3 regions of the Mesorhizobium sp. BR-1-1-10 genome follow, and region 2 is predicted to be linked to each of the others. Evidence: predicted binding sites of a transcription regulator. Region 2 holds the regulator's gene; each other region holds the start of a gene.
What was found. The regulator LexA, encoded in region 2, represses DNA repair genes until DNA is damaged. The targets are predictions, from matches to a motif close to TGTTCNNNNTGTGTTCNG.
Positions count from the first base shown of each region.

Region 1 (5,027 bases), on a different contig from region 2:
GACCTTGGCGATATCCTCGACATCGACCGGCGACAGTTCGGTGCCGCCAAGCGCCAGATAGAAGGCGCCCTCGGCGGCGATGGTCGGCGCGTCGCGCAGATAGACCTGCATGAACTGGCTGGGGCGCAGATGCGTCCACGCCATGCCGGCTCCTTCGAGATAGCGCTCGATCTCCTCATGCATGCGCGTGAAGCGGAACTTCGTCGCGTCATAGCCGATGTTGGATTCGGCACCGGAAAACTTCACCACATGCGCGACGCCGGCCTGCTTGCAGGCATCGATAAAACGGCACTGCGTCTCTACCATGTCTTGCGCGGCGGTCGAAATCATCAGCACGCGATCGACACTATCGAGAGCCGCGCCAAGCGTCTCCGCCCGGCGCATGTCGCCGTCGACCAGCTCGACGCCGGCAAGTCCGCCGAGCCCTGCCGCGGATGCCCGGTTAAGATCGCGAACCAGCGCCCTCACTTGATGCTTCTGCCGCGCGAACTCGCGCACGATTGCCTTGCCGTTCAGGCCGGTGGCGCCTGTCACCAGGATCATCTGTCTCTCCATTCAGCGTTGATGCGGCCGCCCTTCCGGCGACCCACCTTGAAGACGAAGAGAAGCGGGCAAAGGATTCCGGCCAAACGTCTTTTTACCGGCGTGCGGCCTGCACGCCGGTAATCAGCACGCTGGCGCGTAGCGGCTGACCACCATGCCGCAGCCATAAGCCTTCGAGCCAAGCAGAAGCAGGTTTCGGAACCCGCCTTGGTCGAAGATGCGGCGGCCGGCGCCCAGCACGGCCGGATTGACGAACAGCTGGAACTCGTCGACCACCCCGGCCGCGATCAGCGCCGACGCAAAGCCCGCCCCGCCGAAGACGGCCATGTCGCCGCCCTCACCCGCCTTCAATGCGTTGACCTCGCGCGGCAGGTCGCCGCTCACCACCGTCGTGCGCTCCCATCGCGAGGTCTCGAGCCTGTCGCTCGGCACCACCTTGCGCGCTTCGACGATACGCTGGGCGAAGGCATAGAACGGATCGGCCGGGTATTTCCGCGCCGCGTTGCCCCAATGGGTGAGGTAACCTTCCTCAGCCATCTTGCGGCTGAGCAGGATGGTGTCGATGCCGGCAAACACCGCGTTGAAATCACGCTTCAGTTCCTCGTCCCAGCCGATGTCGTCGCCCCATCCCCAAAGTTGCCAGGGGTGGTTCTCATTGGCACCGACAAAGCCGTCGACCGACATCTGCATCTGAAGGATCAGCTTTTTCATGGGGTTCTCCTCGTTTCCGGATTCCAGGCAGGAAGGATCACGCCGCGCTTTGCGAACGGGCAAAGGCTTGTGCCCAGCTCTCGAAAGTGGTCGGCGTGGCGTTGCGGATTGACGGTGCCTCAAGTGCCCAGCGTTCACCCTTGTTGAAACTCGCCGCCGTTTCGCCGAGCGCATCGGCAAAGCTCGGTGACAGACCGTTGGCGATCATCCCGGCGCGCGCCTCAGTGAATGGAGCCGCCTTGTAAGTGACCTGCCTCCCCATCGCGCTGCCCAGGATCGTGGTGGCCTGCTCGAAGGTATAATAGCCGCCGCCATGCAATTCGATAATCCGCTCGCTTGGAAAACGCGTAGCGTCCAGCAGGGCGGCGGCGCGCTGGCCGAGATCGCTGGCAGCAATCAAAGGCATCGGCAGATCGCCACGGAACGGCGTCATGAAGATGCCGGAAGCGGCCTGCTGGACAAAGCCCATGCCCTTGGCGAAGTTCTCCATGAAGAACGAGGCGCGCAAAAACACCAGTTCGTCGAGGCCGAGCGCCGCCAGCCGGTCCTCCATCAAGGCGGCGCCGAGCGAAGTTCCCATCCTGAGATGGGCGTTGAGGCCGCTGAGCAGCACGACGCGGCGCACGCCTGACTTCGCGATCACCGCCGCCAGCCGCTCGCTGACTTCATCTTCGAAGCGATGAAGATCCGGCGCCGTGACGTCGAACGGAATCATTACATAGGCGCTGTCGGCACCGGAAAAGGCGGAGGCGAGCGCGTCGCTATAGTCAAGCGCGACACCCAGGCTGCGCGCCACGCCGCGCACAATATGCCCCCGCCCGGTCAGGACCCGGGCGACTGCCTTGCCAACCTCGTTGGTGGCCCCGATGACCACGACGGTTCTTGGTGAGCTGATTTTCCCGACGGCCTGACTCATGACGTCCTCCTGCTGGCCAAGTTGCGGCCCAACGATTTACTTTTGGAAGCATTTGACTGATGGAAAGAACGATGTCAATAGTAAAGTGATTTAAAAATGGAACCGTAGAGATGTCGACGCGTGAAAGATCCGGCTGCCCGATCAGCCTGTCGCTGGAATTGCTCGGCGACCGCTGGACGCTGCTCATCATCCGCGACCTGGTCTTCGCCGGCAAAAAGCATTTTCGCGAGTTCCTGCAATCCGATGAAGGCATCTCCTCGCGCACATTGGCCGAGCGGCTGCAGACGCTGCAGGACGAAGGCATCCTCACCCGCAGCGACGACCCTAGCCATGGGCTGAAGGCGATCTACCGGCTGACCGAAGCCGGCATCGATCTCCTGCCGGTGCTAGCCACGCTCGGCGCCTGGGGCAGCAAGCACCGCAAATCCGACGACAAACTCGCCCGCATCGCCGACGAACTGGCGGCCGGCGGCGAGCCGGCGCTGGAACGGATGAAGGCGGCACTGCGGGCGGAGCATGTTGTCTAGGAAGTGGCGCTGCCTCCTCCGCCCTGTGGAAAAGGAGGCACTTTACGCGCCTCGGTTACGCCCAAAGGACACGATGCAGCAAAGACCCAATTGACAACGATCTCTGTTTGTTCACTATATGTTTCTGTCTATCAGCAATCGCGGATGAGCGGAACAGGATGGAAACGACGGCCACCATCCTGCATGCCGATCTCGACGCCTTCTATGCCTCGGTCGAGCAACTGCTCGACCCGTCGCTGCGCGGCAAGCCGATCGCGGTTGGCGGCGGCGTGGTGCTCGCCGCCTCTTACGAAGCGCGCGCCTTTGGCGTGCGCGGCGGCATGCCTGGACGCAAAGCGCGCGAGCTTTGCCCGCAATTGATCTTCGTCGGCGGCAATTTCAGCCACTACCAGCGGCTGGGCGACGCGGCGATCAAGGTGCTCGACGATTTCACGCCGGTGGTCGAACGCATCTCCATCGACGAGGCCTTCGCTGATGTCGCCGGCTGCACGCATCTGTTCGGCTCCCCGCGGGAAATCGCGACGGCGATCCGCGGCCGTGTGCGGGCCGAACTCGGCCTGCCGATCTCGATCGGCGTGGCTCGCACCAAGCATCTGGCCAAGATCGCCTCGCAAGTCGCCAAGCCAGACGGGCTGGTGGTGGTCGAGCCCGGCACCGAGCTTGCCTTTCTGCACGATTTGCCGGTCTCGCTGATGTGGGGCGTCGGCCCGGCAACCAGGGCGCGCTTGGCCGAGATCGGCGTCGAGACCATCGGCGAGCTGGCCCGGACCCACAGCGGCGCCCTGACCCGGCTGCTAGGCCCCGCGGCCGGCGAAAAGCTCGCGGCGCTGTCGTGGAACCGCGATCCGCGCAAGCTGCAGACGAAGCGCCGGGCGCACTCGGCCGGCGCGCAATCGGCGCTCGGGCAAAAGCCGGCCGTGGCGCGAGTGATCGTGCCGACACTGCTGCATCTGGCCGATCGCGTCGCCAGCCGGCTGCGCGCCAAGAACCGCCCCGGCCGCACGGTAACCGTGCGCGTGCGCTTTGCCGATCTCAGCGCCGTCACGCGCTCGATCACGCTGGAACAGCCGATCTCGGCGACCGCCATGCTGGCCGAGATCGCAGGGGATTTGGTGCGCGGCGTGCTCGCCGAGCATCCCCGGGAGAAAACGATCTCGCTGCTGGCGATCTCGGTCTCGCACCTGGAGGAGAGCGCCGAACTGCAGCTCGACCTGCCGCTCGGCCTCGCCGACGAGAAGCGCCGCCCGGGCAGCCAAAAAGGCCTCGCGCGCTTCGGCGCCGACCGCGCCATCGACAAGATCCGCCAGCGTTTCGGCAAACAGGCGGTCGGCTACGGTACGGTGGTCCTGGAAGCGGCCCGCTCGGTGCCCGACGCATTCAGGGAACTGGCGGAGAAGGAATTGTGAGCGGAGGAGCCCTCCCCGTCGCTCACGCTTTGCGGATCGACGTCCCGAACCAGGCGGCGCGGTGGTCGTCACCAGCGCCGGCTTTCAACAGGTCTTCTTCACGGCACGCCCGTTGGGCGGCGGGGTCAGTTTGCAGACCGTCGACATCGCTGCAATGATCGAGGAAGGAGCGGAGACGCCGATGTTCGGGGCCTTCCAAAGAGAGTTGCCGGGTGACTGTCCTCGACAAGACAAAGCAATGGGCGAGAGCCATCAAGCGCGATGTGATGGCCCTGTGGCTGGCCGCCCGCGATCCTCGCGTTCCCTGGTACGCCAAGCTTGCCGCCGGCATGGTCGCCGCCTACGCCCTCAGTCCTATCGATCTGATACCCGATTTCATTCCCGTACTCGGATATCTGGACGATCTGATCATCGTGCCGCTTGGCATCCTGCTTGCGGTGAAGTTGATCCCCGCCGATCTGATGGCGGAGTTTCGCGCGGAGGCCATTCGCCGATCGAGGCCGACCAGCCGCGGCGGTCTCGCATTCATTGTCGGACTTTGGGTTCTGATGGCCGCCGCGCTCATCTGGCTATTCTGGCCAGATCGCTCGGCCTGATATGGATTTCAGGCTGGGCGTTTCCCGTCGCCCGGCAGACCACGAATGAAGTTGGTCGCCTGGTCGAAAGATTCCCCACGTCAAAGCCTAGCGGTGCCGAAAATCCGGTCCCAGAATATCGACGTCACGCCGAAATTGGCGTTGTCGTCGATATGGTGGTGCACCGCGTGGCGGCGCTTGAGCGTGTAGAGATAGCTCGGATGGGCCGGATGCCAGTGGTGGATCATGTGGTGGACGCTGATGTACCAGAGATAGCCCAGCATCAACCCGCAACTCACCGCGCTGGCGGTCGCGAAGTCGGAGACCATCCAGACGGGCAGGAACGCCA
Region 1 is NZ_JAIUIL010000011.1:159,679-164,705, reverse strand. Features, by position in the region: gene LB555_RS23315 (SDR family oxidoreductase) at 1-543, opposite strand, end outside; gene LB555_RS23310 (dihydrofolate reductase family protein) at 667-1,254, opposite strand; gene LB555_RS23305 (NmrA family NAD(P)-binding protein) at 1,292-2,170, opposite strand; gene LB555_RS23300 (winged helix-turn-helix transcriptional regulator) at 2,281-2,697, shown strand; gene dinB (DNA polymerase IV) at 2,856-4,103, shown strand; gene LB555_RS23290 (YkvA family protein) at 4,316-4,699, shown strand; gene LB555_RS23285 (sterol desaturase family protein) at 4,780-5,027, opposite strand, start outside.
Region 1: dinB (DNA polymerase IV) is a predicted target of LexA. The motif match lies at 2,806-2,823, and genes of this name have one in related genera.

Region 2 (5,027 bases):
TTCCAGACTTTTCCGCGCGCCGGCCGGTGAAGAAATACGCGGCCGCCGCCGCACTGTTCTCGATCGCGGCCTATCTCATCATTTCCGGTGTCGTCGTTGCGGCCGAACGCAGCTTCATCATGCTGGCGGTGATGCTGATTGCCGTCTTCTTCGATCGCGCTGCGCTGACCATGCGCAATCTGGCGATCTCGGCGATCGCCGTCATCCTGGTCTCGCCTCACGAGGTCGTCGGCCCGAGCTTTCAGATGTCGTTCGCCGCGACCGCGGCCCTGGTTGGCGCTTATGCCGGCTGGGCCGATCACCGTGCGGGAAAGACGCGGCCACCGCCGCCAAAGCGATCGCTGCCCTGGTTCCTGACGCGAAAATTCCTGCTGGCGACAGGTGGATTGGCCATGACGTCTATTATCGCCGGCAGCGCCACGGCACTGTTTGCCATCTGGCATTTCCAGCGGGTATCGCCGCTCAGCCTGTTCGCCAATCTGGCCGTGATGCCTATCGTGTCGGTCGTGATGTTCCTGGCCGTCGCCAGCGCGCTGCTGATGCCATTCGGACTGGATTGGCCGGCTCTCTACCTCATGGGCAAGGGCCTGACAGCAATGATCGCCGTGTCGGCGTGGATATCGGAGCGCTCTCCGGTCGATGGAGTCGGGCTGATTTCGCAGCAATCCGTGCTGATGGTCACGGTCGCGCTGGTAATCGCGACGATGGCGACGACATGGCTGCGGCTCGCGGCGCTGCCATTCGCGCTCGCCGGCCTGTTGACTGTGTCGCACACGCGCGCGCCCGATGTGCTGATCTCGGAAGATGCGCGGCTGGTCGCGCTGCCGATCGGCAATGGCGAACTGGCCGTCAACCGGGAACGTCCCAACGAATTCGCAACCGACAACTGGAAGCGCGCCCTGATCTCCGAAACAATCGTCAAACCGGAAATGTTCGACACGACAGACGGGCAATTCGATGTTGCCAGTCCGACCGACCTGCCGCCGGGATCGCCCTTCTACTGCCGCGAAGGCCTGTGCCTTGCCAGGCACCCTTCCGGCGCGATCATTGCCTATGTCGAAGACCGCAAGACCACCTGGAAAGCCTGCGCTTTCGCCGACCTGATCATCGTCAACGACGCAACCGCCTATGACGCGTGCCACAATCCACTGGTTCTCGTCGTCACCAAACGGCAGCTCGCCCGCAAGGGAAGCGCTGCCGTCTTCTTCAATCCCCAGTCGGCCACGACCCGGGCCGCGATCGCATTCGCCGTCGACGGACCATACCGACCTTGGCACGAACAGCGAAAATTCTCACGCGAGGCAAGGGGGCTGCCGCCGTACAAAAAACCCGACAAGCCCGATGGCAAGCCGGCTCAGTAACGCCTGATCAACCCGACCAGCTTGCCTTGTACCTTGACCCTGTCCGGCCCGAAAATGCGCGTTTCGTAGGCTGGATTGGCGGCCTCGAGCGCGATCGAAGCGCCTTTGCGGCGGAACCGCTTCAGTGTCGCTTCCTCTTCGTCGACCAGTGCCACGATAATTTCGCCCGGGCTTGCCGTGTCGGCATTGCGGATAATGACCGTGTCTCCATCGAAGATACCAGCCTCGATCATCGAGTCGCCCTTGACCTCCAACGCATAGTGCTCGCCGCCCATGATCATGTCCGGCGGCACCGAGATCGAATGCGTCTGATGCTGGATGGCATCGATCGGCACACCGGCGGCGATACGGCCCATGACCGGGATGGACACGGCTGAAACCGCATCGTCGTCGTTGCCGGCCGCGGGCAGGCGCGAAGGCGCAGCGGCCGGCCTGATCTGGCGTCCGAGACTGCCTTGGCCAAGGCTGCCTTGGATGACGCTTGGCGAGAACTTCTTTGCCGCATTGAGGCCCGGCGCGATCGAGTCCGGCAGCCGCAGCACTTCCAGCGCGCGCGCCCGATTGGGTAGCCGGCGAATGAAGCCGCGCTCCTCCAGCGCCGTGATCAGGCGATGGATCCCCGACTTGGAGGCAAGATCGAGTGCTTCCTTCATCTCGTCGAAGGAAGGCGGTATCCCGCTTTCCTTGAGCCGTTCGTGGATGAACATCAGCAGTTCATGTTGCTTGCGTGTCAGCATGGCGGCCCCCAAGACATTGAACGAAAGGTTGAACCAGAATCGAAAAAACAAACCCAGAACAAACACTATCTGTTCCAGTTGTGTTCTGCAACCGTTTAAAGTTTAATGAATTTGTTAAGGGGTCTGAAGTTTTTTGCCCGCGACGGCGGGCAGCAACCAGCCCTTTCCGCCATCGGCAGGCGCATTGAAATCGTTTTGGTTAATGGCCTGTGGCCCATCCGCCGACGAGGCTTTGGCATCAGTTAGTTGGAAGGCTTCTCCTCGGGGGCACGTATAATTCGCGGAGCCATTATCGCGGAACGAAACGAAACCAAAATGCCAACGATTGGTAGCTTCGGGCGGCCATGGATCCGGGCGTTCGGCGCACCCCGGCCAGCGCGTTCGAATAGGCGTAGCGGAAGCGCTGAAGTTATCCCGAACCCGCCTTCAAGCTGCCGGCGCGAGCGGCGTATCTGGTAGCGCCGCTGTCTTCGCTGTGGACATAGACGTGCAGTGTGTAGCCGATATGCGCCGTCATCAGCGCCTTGGCCCGCTCGACGTCACGGTCGAGCGCCGCTTCCATGATCGCGGTATGGTGTTCGATCGCAATCGCTTCGCGTAGCGCTTCGATTGCCTCTTCATAGCCATCCTTGAGGCCGGCCGCGGCCCGCAGTGTCGGCGCCAGACCAAGAAAGCGATGATGCCGGCGCAGCTGATCCGAGATCGTCGAGCGGAACCGCAACAGCCAGTCGCATGTGGCGGCGCTCAGCAGCGCCGCATGGAAGGCCTCGTGGTTCTCGTCCCATCTGTCGACGGCCGCGTCCGAGGGATCGTCGACCGCCGTCTTGCAACGCGAGAGCCGGTAGTGGGCGGTGACCACGGCATCCTCCCACTCCCTGCCGCCTTTTTCCATCGATTCGAGGAACAGGGGTATCTCGACCACCATCCTGGCGCGTGCCAGATCCTCCAGCTCGGCCCGCGACACCGGAGCCACGGCAAAACCACGATTGCTGATGGCGGTGACCAGGCGTTCGGCCTCGAGCCGCGACAGGGCTTCGCGCAACGGTGTCCAGCCGACGCCATAGGTGCCGCGCAGCGCACTCAGTTTGAGCGGGGCGCCGGGCATGAGGCGCGTGGTCAGGATGTCGCGCCGCAACAGCTGATAGGCGGCTTCCGTTTTTGTGGAACTCGTTTCATCCCGCATGGTGATCAATCCGTCGTCTGGCAAAAGTATATATGATATTGGGTCACAGCAACAATTATATATAATGTTTGACACAGACCGGCGGACTCACCATGATCGCCGTAGCCGCCGCGTTTCCAAGCGGCCCTGATCAAATCTGGGAGGAAATGATGTTGAAGTCGAAATCCGCTTGGTTGTCGGGCTTGGCGCTGGCAGGCGCATTGATGGTCAGCGCCGGCAGTGCCGCGGCCGATCAGATCCGTATCGGCATTGCCAATTTCGGCGAGCATCCGCAATTGAACGCCGCCATAGCCGGCTTCAAGAAGGCGCTGACGGATAATGGCTACGTCGAGGGCAAGGACGTCGTCTACACGGAGAGCCACACCAATTTCGATGCATCGCTGGTGCCGCAGATGATCGCCAAGCTGCAGGCCGAGCAGCCCAAGCTGATCTACACCATCACCACGCCGGTATCGCAGATCGCCAAGAAAGCGCTTGCCGGTTCCGGCATTCCGATCGTTTTTGCCGCGGTCACCGATCCGGTGGCGGCCAAGCTGGTGCCGTCATGGGACGCCGGAGACGAAGGCATGACCGGCGCCAGCGATCTGCAGGACGTCGCCGCGGTGATGGCCTTCACCAAGAAGCTGCTGCCGAACGCCAAGCGCTTCGGCGTGCCTTATAATCCCGGTGAGGCCAATGACGTTGCCTTGGTCGAAAAGATCAAGGCGGCGGCACCGGCCGCGGGCTTCGAGGTGGTGGAGGTCGGCATAGACAACGTCAATGACATCCAGCAACGCATCGCTTCGCTCGCCGGCAAGGCCGACGTGATCTACGGCCCGGCCTCGAACCTGATCCAGCCGGCGATCGCCGCTGTCTCCGCGGCCGCCCGCCAGGCCGGTATCCCGGTCGTCAACTCCGATGACAGTGCGGTCCGTAACGGTACCGTGCCGGCGAGCTTCGCGGTCAATTACACGCAGGTCGGCGTCAACGCCGGCAACATCGCCGCCGAGATCCTCAAGGGCAAGGATCCCAAGACGATCGCGCCGTCGCGCCCGGCCTACAAGGACCACATGGCAACGATCTCGCGCAAGGCGATGGCCGCGTTCGGCATCGAGATACCGGCTTCAATGGCCGATTGCGGCTGCATCGTCGACTAACATCGGAACTGCCGGGGTGACGGCGTCGGCGCCGTCATCCCGAGGTCAGGGAGAAACGATGCTCGAGATTCGATCCGCGCGCAAAGTGTTCTACAAGGGCCAGGCCGACGAGAAGGTCGCGCTGGACGGTCTCAGCCTGTCCTTGGCCACCGGAGAGTTCGGCATCGTCATCGGCTCCAATGGGGCCGGCAAGAGCAGCATGCTCAACGCCATTTCCGGCGCCCTGATCCTCGATTCCGGCCAGATCCTGATCAACGGCGCCGACGTGACTGCAATGCCGGTGCACAAGCGCGCCGCGAAACTGGCGCGCGTGTTCCAGGACCCGATGCGCGGCACCGCCGCCAGCATGACGGTTGCGGAAAACATGCTGCTGGCCGATTTGCGTAGCCAAAAGCGCACCTTGCGCCCGGGGCTGAACACCACCCGGCTTGCGTCCTACAGGGAACGACTGTCGATACTGGGTCTCGGTTTGGAAAATCGTCTCGACACGCGCGTCGACCTGCTCTCGGGCGGGCAGCGGCAATCCTTGTCGCTGATCATGGCGGTCGGCGGATCGCCGGACTTGCTGCTGCTCGACGAGCATACCGCGGCCCTCGACCCGCGCACGGCC
Region 2 is NZ_JAIUIL010000003.1:459,211-464,237, forward strand. Features, by position in the region: gene LB555_RS08095 (ComEC/Rec2 family competence protein) at 1-1,361, shown strand, start outside; gene lexA (transcriptional repressor LexA) at 1,355-2,098, opposite strand; gene LB555_RS08105 (GntR family transcriptional regulator) at 2,508-3,281, opposite strand; gene LB555_RS08110 (ABC transporter substrate-binding protein) at 3,431-4,417, shown strand; gene LB555_RS08115 (ABC transporter ATP-binding protein) at 4,476-5,027, shown strand, end outside.

Region 3 (5,027 bases), on a different contig from region 2:
CGGCGGAGCATAAGACGGTGGGGAGCCAAATACCGTGCTCCGAGCCATCTCCTGTGGGCCCTAGCTTCAGACGTCGAGCAGGCCGAGGTACAACCTGTCGGTGCTAACGTCGGTCCTGGTCTCCTCCGGGACGGAAAAAGGATTGGAGTTCCTGCATGTCGACGCTTTCATCGCCGTCCTCGTCGACAGCGTTGAAAATTCGCCCGATGAAATCCTGAACCTCCGTCCGCGACAGTGTACCATCACCGTCGGTGTCCATGATGGCGAACATGATCCTCATTTTGGCACCCTGCATCATATCGGCTCCCGCCCTGCGGCCGTGCTTCATACGTCCCGTATCACGATCGCTCATCTCGTCGTCCTGAAGCCTTGGGCCCCTGTGTCGCCAATCTGCCTCGGGGTCTCGATCCTTTGCTGTTTTTTCCTGCAGCATCTCATCCATCATCTCGCGCATCATTTGGCGCATTGCTTGCTGGTTCTGTCCGGCTTCGTCCGCCGTCCGATCCTGGGCTGGTGATGCGGGCTTGGGAACATCCGCCGATTGCGCAAAGGCGGACGGGGCGAGCATAGCGAACGCGGCCGCCAATACTGTAGTCGTGAATGCTCGTGTCATTGGGTTTCTCCATTAACTGCCACGCCGACCACCCGGCGTGCTGTCCAAACCAGCAGGTCGGTTCATGGTTCCTAGGCATCGGGCGCAAAAGCGGCCTAGCTCCGATTATCTCAGCAAAGCGCTGGCTGTCTCTGTCGGAATCGACCTTACCGATCACCTGATCGCTGCGCAGATTTGCCAGCGGCGCAACAAAGATCGGTCTTCACCGATTTTGCCGAACTAATTGAACCCACATCGACAAAGGTGGCGCAGATTCCGCAGCCAGTTCCGAGAGTGCGGCTGGATGAAACATTCCAAGTTGGCGGCAACGGCATCGTCTCCGGCCAACACCGGCCGCTTCCCGGTCGCGAACGCCGCGTGGGTGATGCCCTGCGAACTACCGTTCAGCAACCTGACGGCTTAGATGGCCACGAAGCAGGCGGATGTTGCGGTTGTTCGACTTGTAGTAAACATCGAAGATCGATCCGAGGACGGGCACGCTTCCCAAGACGGTATCAAACAGCACATTGCCCAACATCCGAGCAACCAACAGCTTCCCAGCGCCGCATTTGCGGGCTCGCAGCACAATGTAAGCCGAGATCAACCCGGTTGCTGTATCTCCCAGCACAGGCACCAGGCCTACCAGAGCATCCAGTCCGAACCGAATTGGCGTTCCCGGGATTCGCCAGCGCGAATCAAGCAGCACTGCCAAGAGGTCGAGCTCGGCGATTGCCCTCGCAGTCTGGCGATCCACAATAGGCGTTTCGCTTGTCCCTACTTTCCGGCTGCCATGGCTCGCTCGATCCAATCTCCTCGGTTTCGCACCTCTCCAGTCCGCTTCCGTCATGTGGAATTAGCTTTGTATCGGCCGGGAAGGCACGTCGTCGAGCAGGTTGGGCTGGTCTGGGACTTTTGTTCGGTGGTCTGCTGGGAGGGTGCCGTCGGGGGTCATCTGGTTAACCGCATCGGGCAAATCCCTGGTAATCCTTGCAATCAGCTCCTCGCGCGAGAGGCCGGTCTGGCGGGAAAGTGCTTCCAGTGTCTGAGCGTCAATCGCCGTTTCCACCTCGTGCGCCTCGATCGGCTGGTTCGGCCCAATGCCAACCCAGGAGTCCACCTTCGACCCGGCACCTGCATTTCTAAAGCGGTCAAGAATATCGCCCAGCACGGTGCCGGATAGGCCCTTCGACACCTGGTCCAGTATCCCGCCTTGCGGATTATTGGGATCGCGCTCTCCCGCTCCGCGGATCGCCTCCGCGATCTTGTCGCGGTTTTGATAAGCCAAAACCCCCAGCATAGCGATCGCAAGTCTTCCTAGATTGGCCACTCGTTCCTCCTGTGGTTTCGAACATGGAGAAGGTCTCGCCCTGCCAAAAGTTCCGCGATTGCCAGCAATATCAGGAAGGGCTTGGCAATCCCGACCGCTCCCCAGCCGACCATGAGGCCTGCCCGCGCGAGACGGAAGGTCGAGACGGTAAAGACAGAGCGCCCGAGCCGGTGCTTAAAGTTTCAGCTTTGCCCTCAGTGCATCTATGCGCTTAGACGCCTCTGCCTTGCTGAGGTTGTCTGCAAAGCTTTCCTGATCCTCAGCCTGCTCACACAGGGTTTTCAGATAGGACTCCTGGGACGGCGTCATCGGGTCGCCACCACTCACCCATTGGTCAGGATCTTTCTCGACGTTTGCATCGGTTTTTGCGCGCAAGTCTTCCATTGCAATCTTCTGTCGTAGCCTAGGGAATGCGTTTGATCTCTTTTTGTTCCAATCGTTTTCTCAAAGCTGAGGCTCGCTTAGGTTGGGCTGGGGTGTCAGGCACGGCGGCGGCCAGCATGCGCGAGTGATAAAGCAAGAAACGGCCTTCCCCATTAAGCGTCAGCTTGCAGTTTCAACACGAAATCCCTCAATTCGTAACCGCCCGCCATATCCGCAACAGCTATGAACTCATTTTGGAGTCGCTGGAATATCGTGGCCTGTGACCTGCCATCGAGTTCATCGGCACTTCGACCCAAAACCAGCAAACCGCCATCGACAACTGTCTTTGCCACGGCGGTTACCGCGCGTTCGATTTGAAGACGAGGAAAGTTCCTCGTCCCAAGGGCGTTCATCACGCGCACGACGTCATACCGCACTGGCGAGGGCGAAAAAAAATCATCTCTGGTTGCCATGAAGCGACCGTCAGACTTCGTCTTTGCAATGACATCGGGATGAAAAAGCGACACGCGAGTTCGCGTTGCAAAGCTGGGGGACAACAGCCAGGCGAGAAACTCATTTGCCTGCTTGCTACGCAATGCGATAGCACCCAGCGCTACCTGAAGGACAACATTGTCGCTGTCGTAAAAGACCCAGCACACCCCTTTCCGGGCAGCGCTAATCTCATCGTAATAGTCGCTTGCCGTCAGCCTGACAGGACGCTCCTGGCTTAGCCTGTTGAACAGTTCCAACGAGGTGATGCCGTCAGAGGCCGCCATATCGTGAACGGTGACTTCCTTATCCACAGGTAGCCGTCGAGTGGCCGATATGATGGCCGCATCCAATTCCAGAAACCGATCAGGCCGAGTTGTTTTCGAAGTGAACGGCCCAGCTGGCATAGACGCCAATATGCGCTTTCGCTCTTTGGCATTGGGCGTCGAAAGCAACCTTGCAAAAGACGGCGCTAATATTTGCATGGACATCCGCCTTAGCACGCGGCAGGCTGCCTTTGAAGGCGAAGGTTTGAAACTGGGGCTGTCCAGCGCGATGGTAAAGGGCAGGGAAACCGCGCGAGGGAAGCGAGCGTGGTAGCTCAAGACCGATGTGACCTCTGCTGCGCTATTCGATCATCGTCATGAACTAAATTCGGTTGCCTTCGTTTAGCAATTGGAAAGAGGGCGGGCAGCTTGATGCTCAGTCGACATCGCAAGTTCATTTTTTTTCAAAACAATCAAAACGGGCGGAACGAGTTGCGAAATCGTGTTGTCGCGATTTTGCGGCCCCAAGGACGTAATCACCTATCTGCCGCCGCCCGATGAACGGCTGCGTCAAAGCTTGGGAGGACGTCCTGAGCAGCACAATCGAGAAGCGTTCCACAGACGATTGGCGGGAAGGTTGCTCGGCGGAAGACGGAAACGTCGATTCAACCACAATATCTCCGCGATCGAGCTTCGGGCCGTGCCTTTGCCACTGCCGTCCCACCGTCTGCGTCCGGCAGTACTGTTTCTTCAGCGCCGCCGGCGCCATCGGCATGGCCGTCCATCAGCTCTGCCGAAACCGGATAGTCGCCAATCGCGGTGCGCACCGCCGGCTTGAATCACTGCGTCCGACCGTGCCCAGGCCGCGAATGGAAGGACTTGTCGAGTGGCGGGTAGCGTCATCCAGAAACTCTTCAGGTTGCGCCGGCGTCAGTCGAAGCTTGGTCCTTAGCAGCTTTCCGAGTTGATCTCGATGTAAGCTTGGCGGAGCCGGTGCGCATCAGATAGGCAATGCCAAGCGCAGCGGCGTTGTCGGCTTCTGTTGCGCTGCGCCGATACCGAACCGCCGCCCACAGCGAGGACGCGCGGGCTTTAAGCGCTATTCTGGGAGGCCCGCAGCATACAACGCGCTGCCAAGAACCTGCGCGAGGGCGGGCGCGCAATTTACGCCTGCAAACTGACGGCTGTAGCGGAAGCCAGGCTGGAGCTCGAGCACGCGAGCGGCGGCCGCTTTCGCTTCGTCCAATCGGCCAAGCTTGGCCAGCGCGGCAGCCAATTGCACATAAGTAATGCTGTGCGCCGAATTGGCTTGGACGGACTTGTAGGCGGCACGGCAGGCCTCTTGGTAACGGCCGCGCAGCAAATGGCTCATCGCCTGTGCATCAAACGCTGCCCAAGCCCACGAATCGAAGGGGCTTAGCCGCATGCCCTGCTCGCTCCACTCTATCGCGCGCTCCGCTTCACCACCCCATCCGAGTATCACACTGCCAAGGATGTAGGTCAGAGCCGAGGACGGGCTGATGGCGAGGGCGGCTTCCAACGCCGCGAATGCAGCGGCGCGATCATGCGCATCCATTCCGATGGAAAAGCCGGCCCATGTGAGGGCCAGCGCATCATCTTGTCCATGGACAATGGCCAAGCGGGCGTGACGGACCGAAGCGGCGCGGTTGATCTCCCGCAGACCGGCGCGAAGGAACAAGCAGTGATGGCACATGGCGGCATTGCCATGCGCCAGCGCGTAAGCCGGTTCGAGCGCGATGGCGCGGTCGAGAAGGACCAGCGCTCTGGTCACTTGCTCCGGCATCCCGGAATCGACGTCAGGCTGGGCCTGCAGCACGAGATCGTAGGCACCGAGACTGTCGGGACGCTTGCGCCTGACACGTTCAATTTCGGCCTTCCGCACGCTTGGCGCAATCGCCCCCACGGTTGACAGCGCTATCTCGTCTTGAAGCGCAAAGATGTCTTCGGAGCTGCGCTCGTAGCGCTCGGC
Region 3 is NZ_JAIUIL010000001.1:364,060-369,086, forward strand. Features, by position in the region: gene LB555_RS01615 (EF-hand domain-containing protein) at 104-613, opposite strand; gene LB555_RS01620 (DUF4112 domain-containing protein) at 990-1,439, opposite strand; gene LB555_RS01625 (YidB family protein) at 1,446-1,919, opposite strand; gene LB555_RS01630 (DUF3072 domain-containing protein) at 2,094-2,303, opposite strand; gene LB555_RS01635 (hypothetical protein) at 2,456-3,376, opposite strand; gene LB555_RS01640 (hypothetical protein) at 3,492-3,812, opposite strand; gene LB555_RS01645 (winged helix-turn-helix domain-containing tetratricopeptide repeat protein) at 4,137-5,027, opposite strand, start outside.
Region 3: LB555_RS01630 (DUF3072 domain-containing protein) is a predicted target of LexA. The motif match lies at 2,337-2,354, and genes of this name have one in related genera.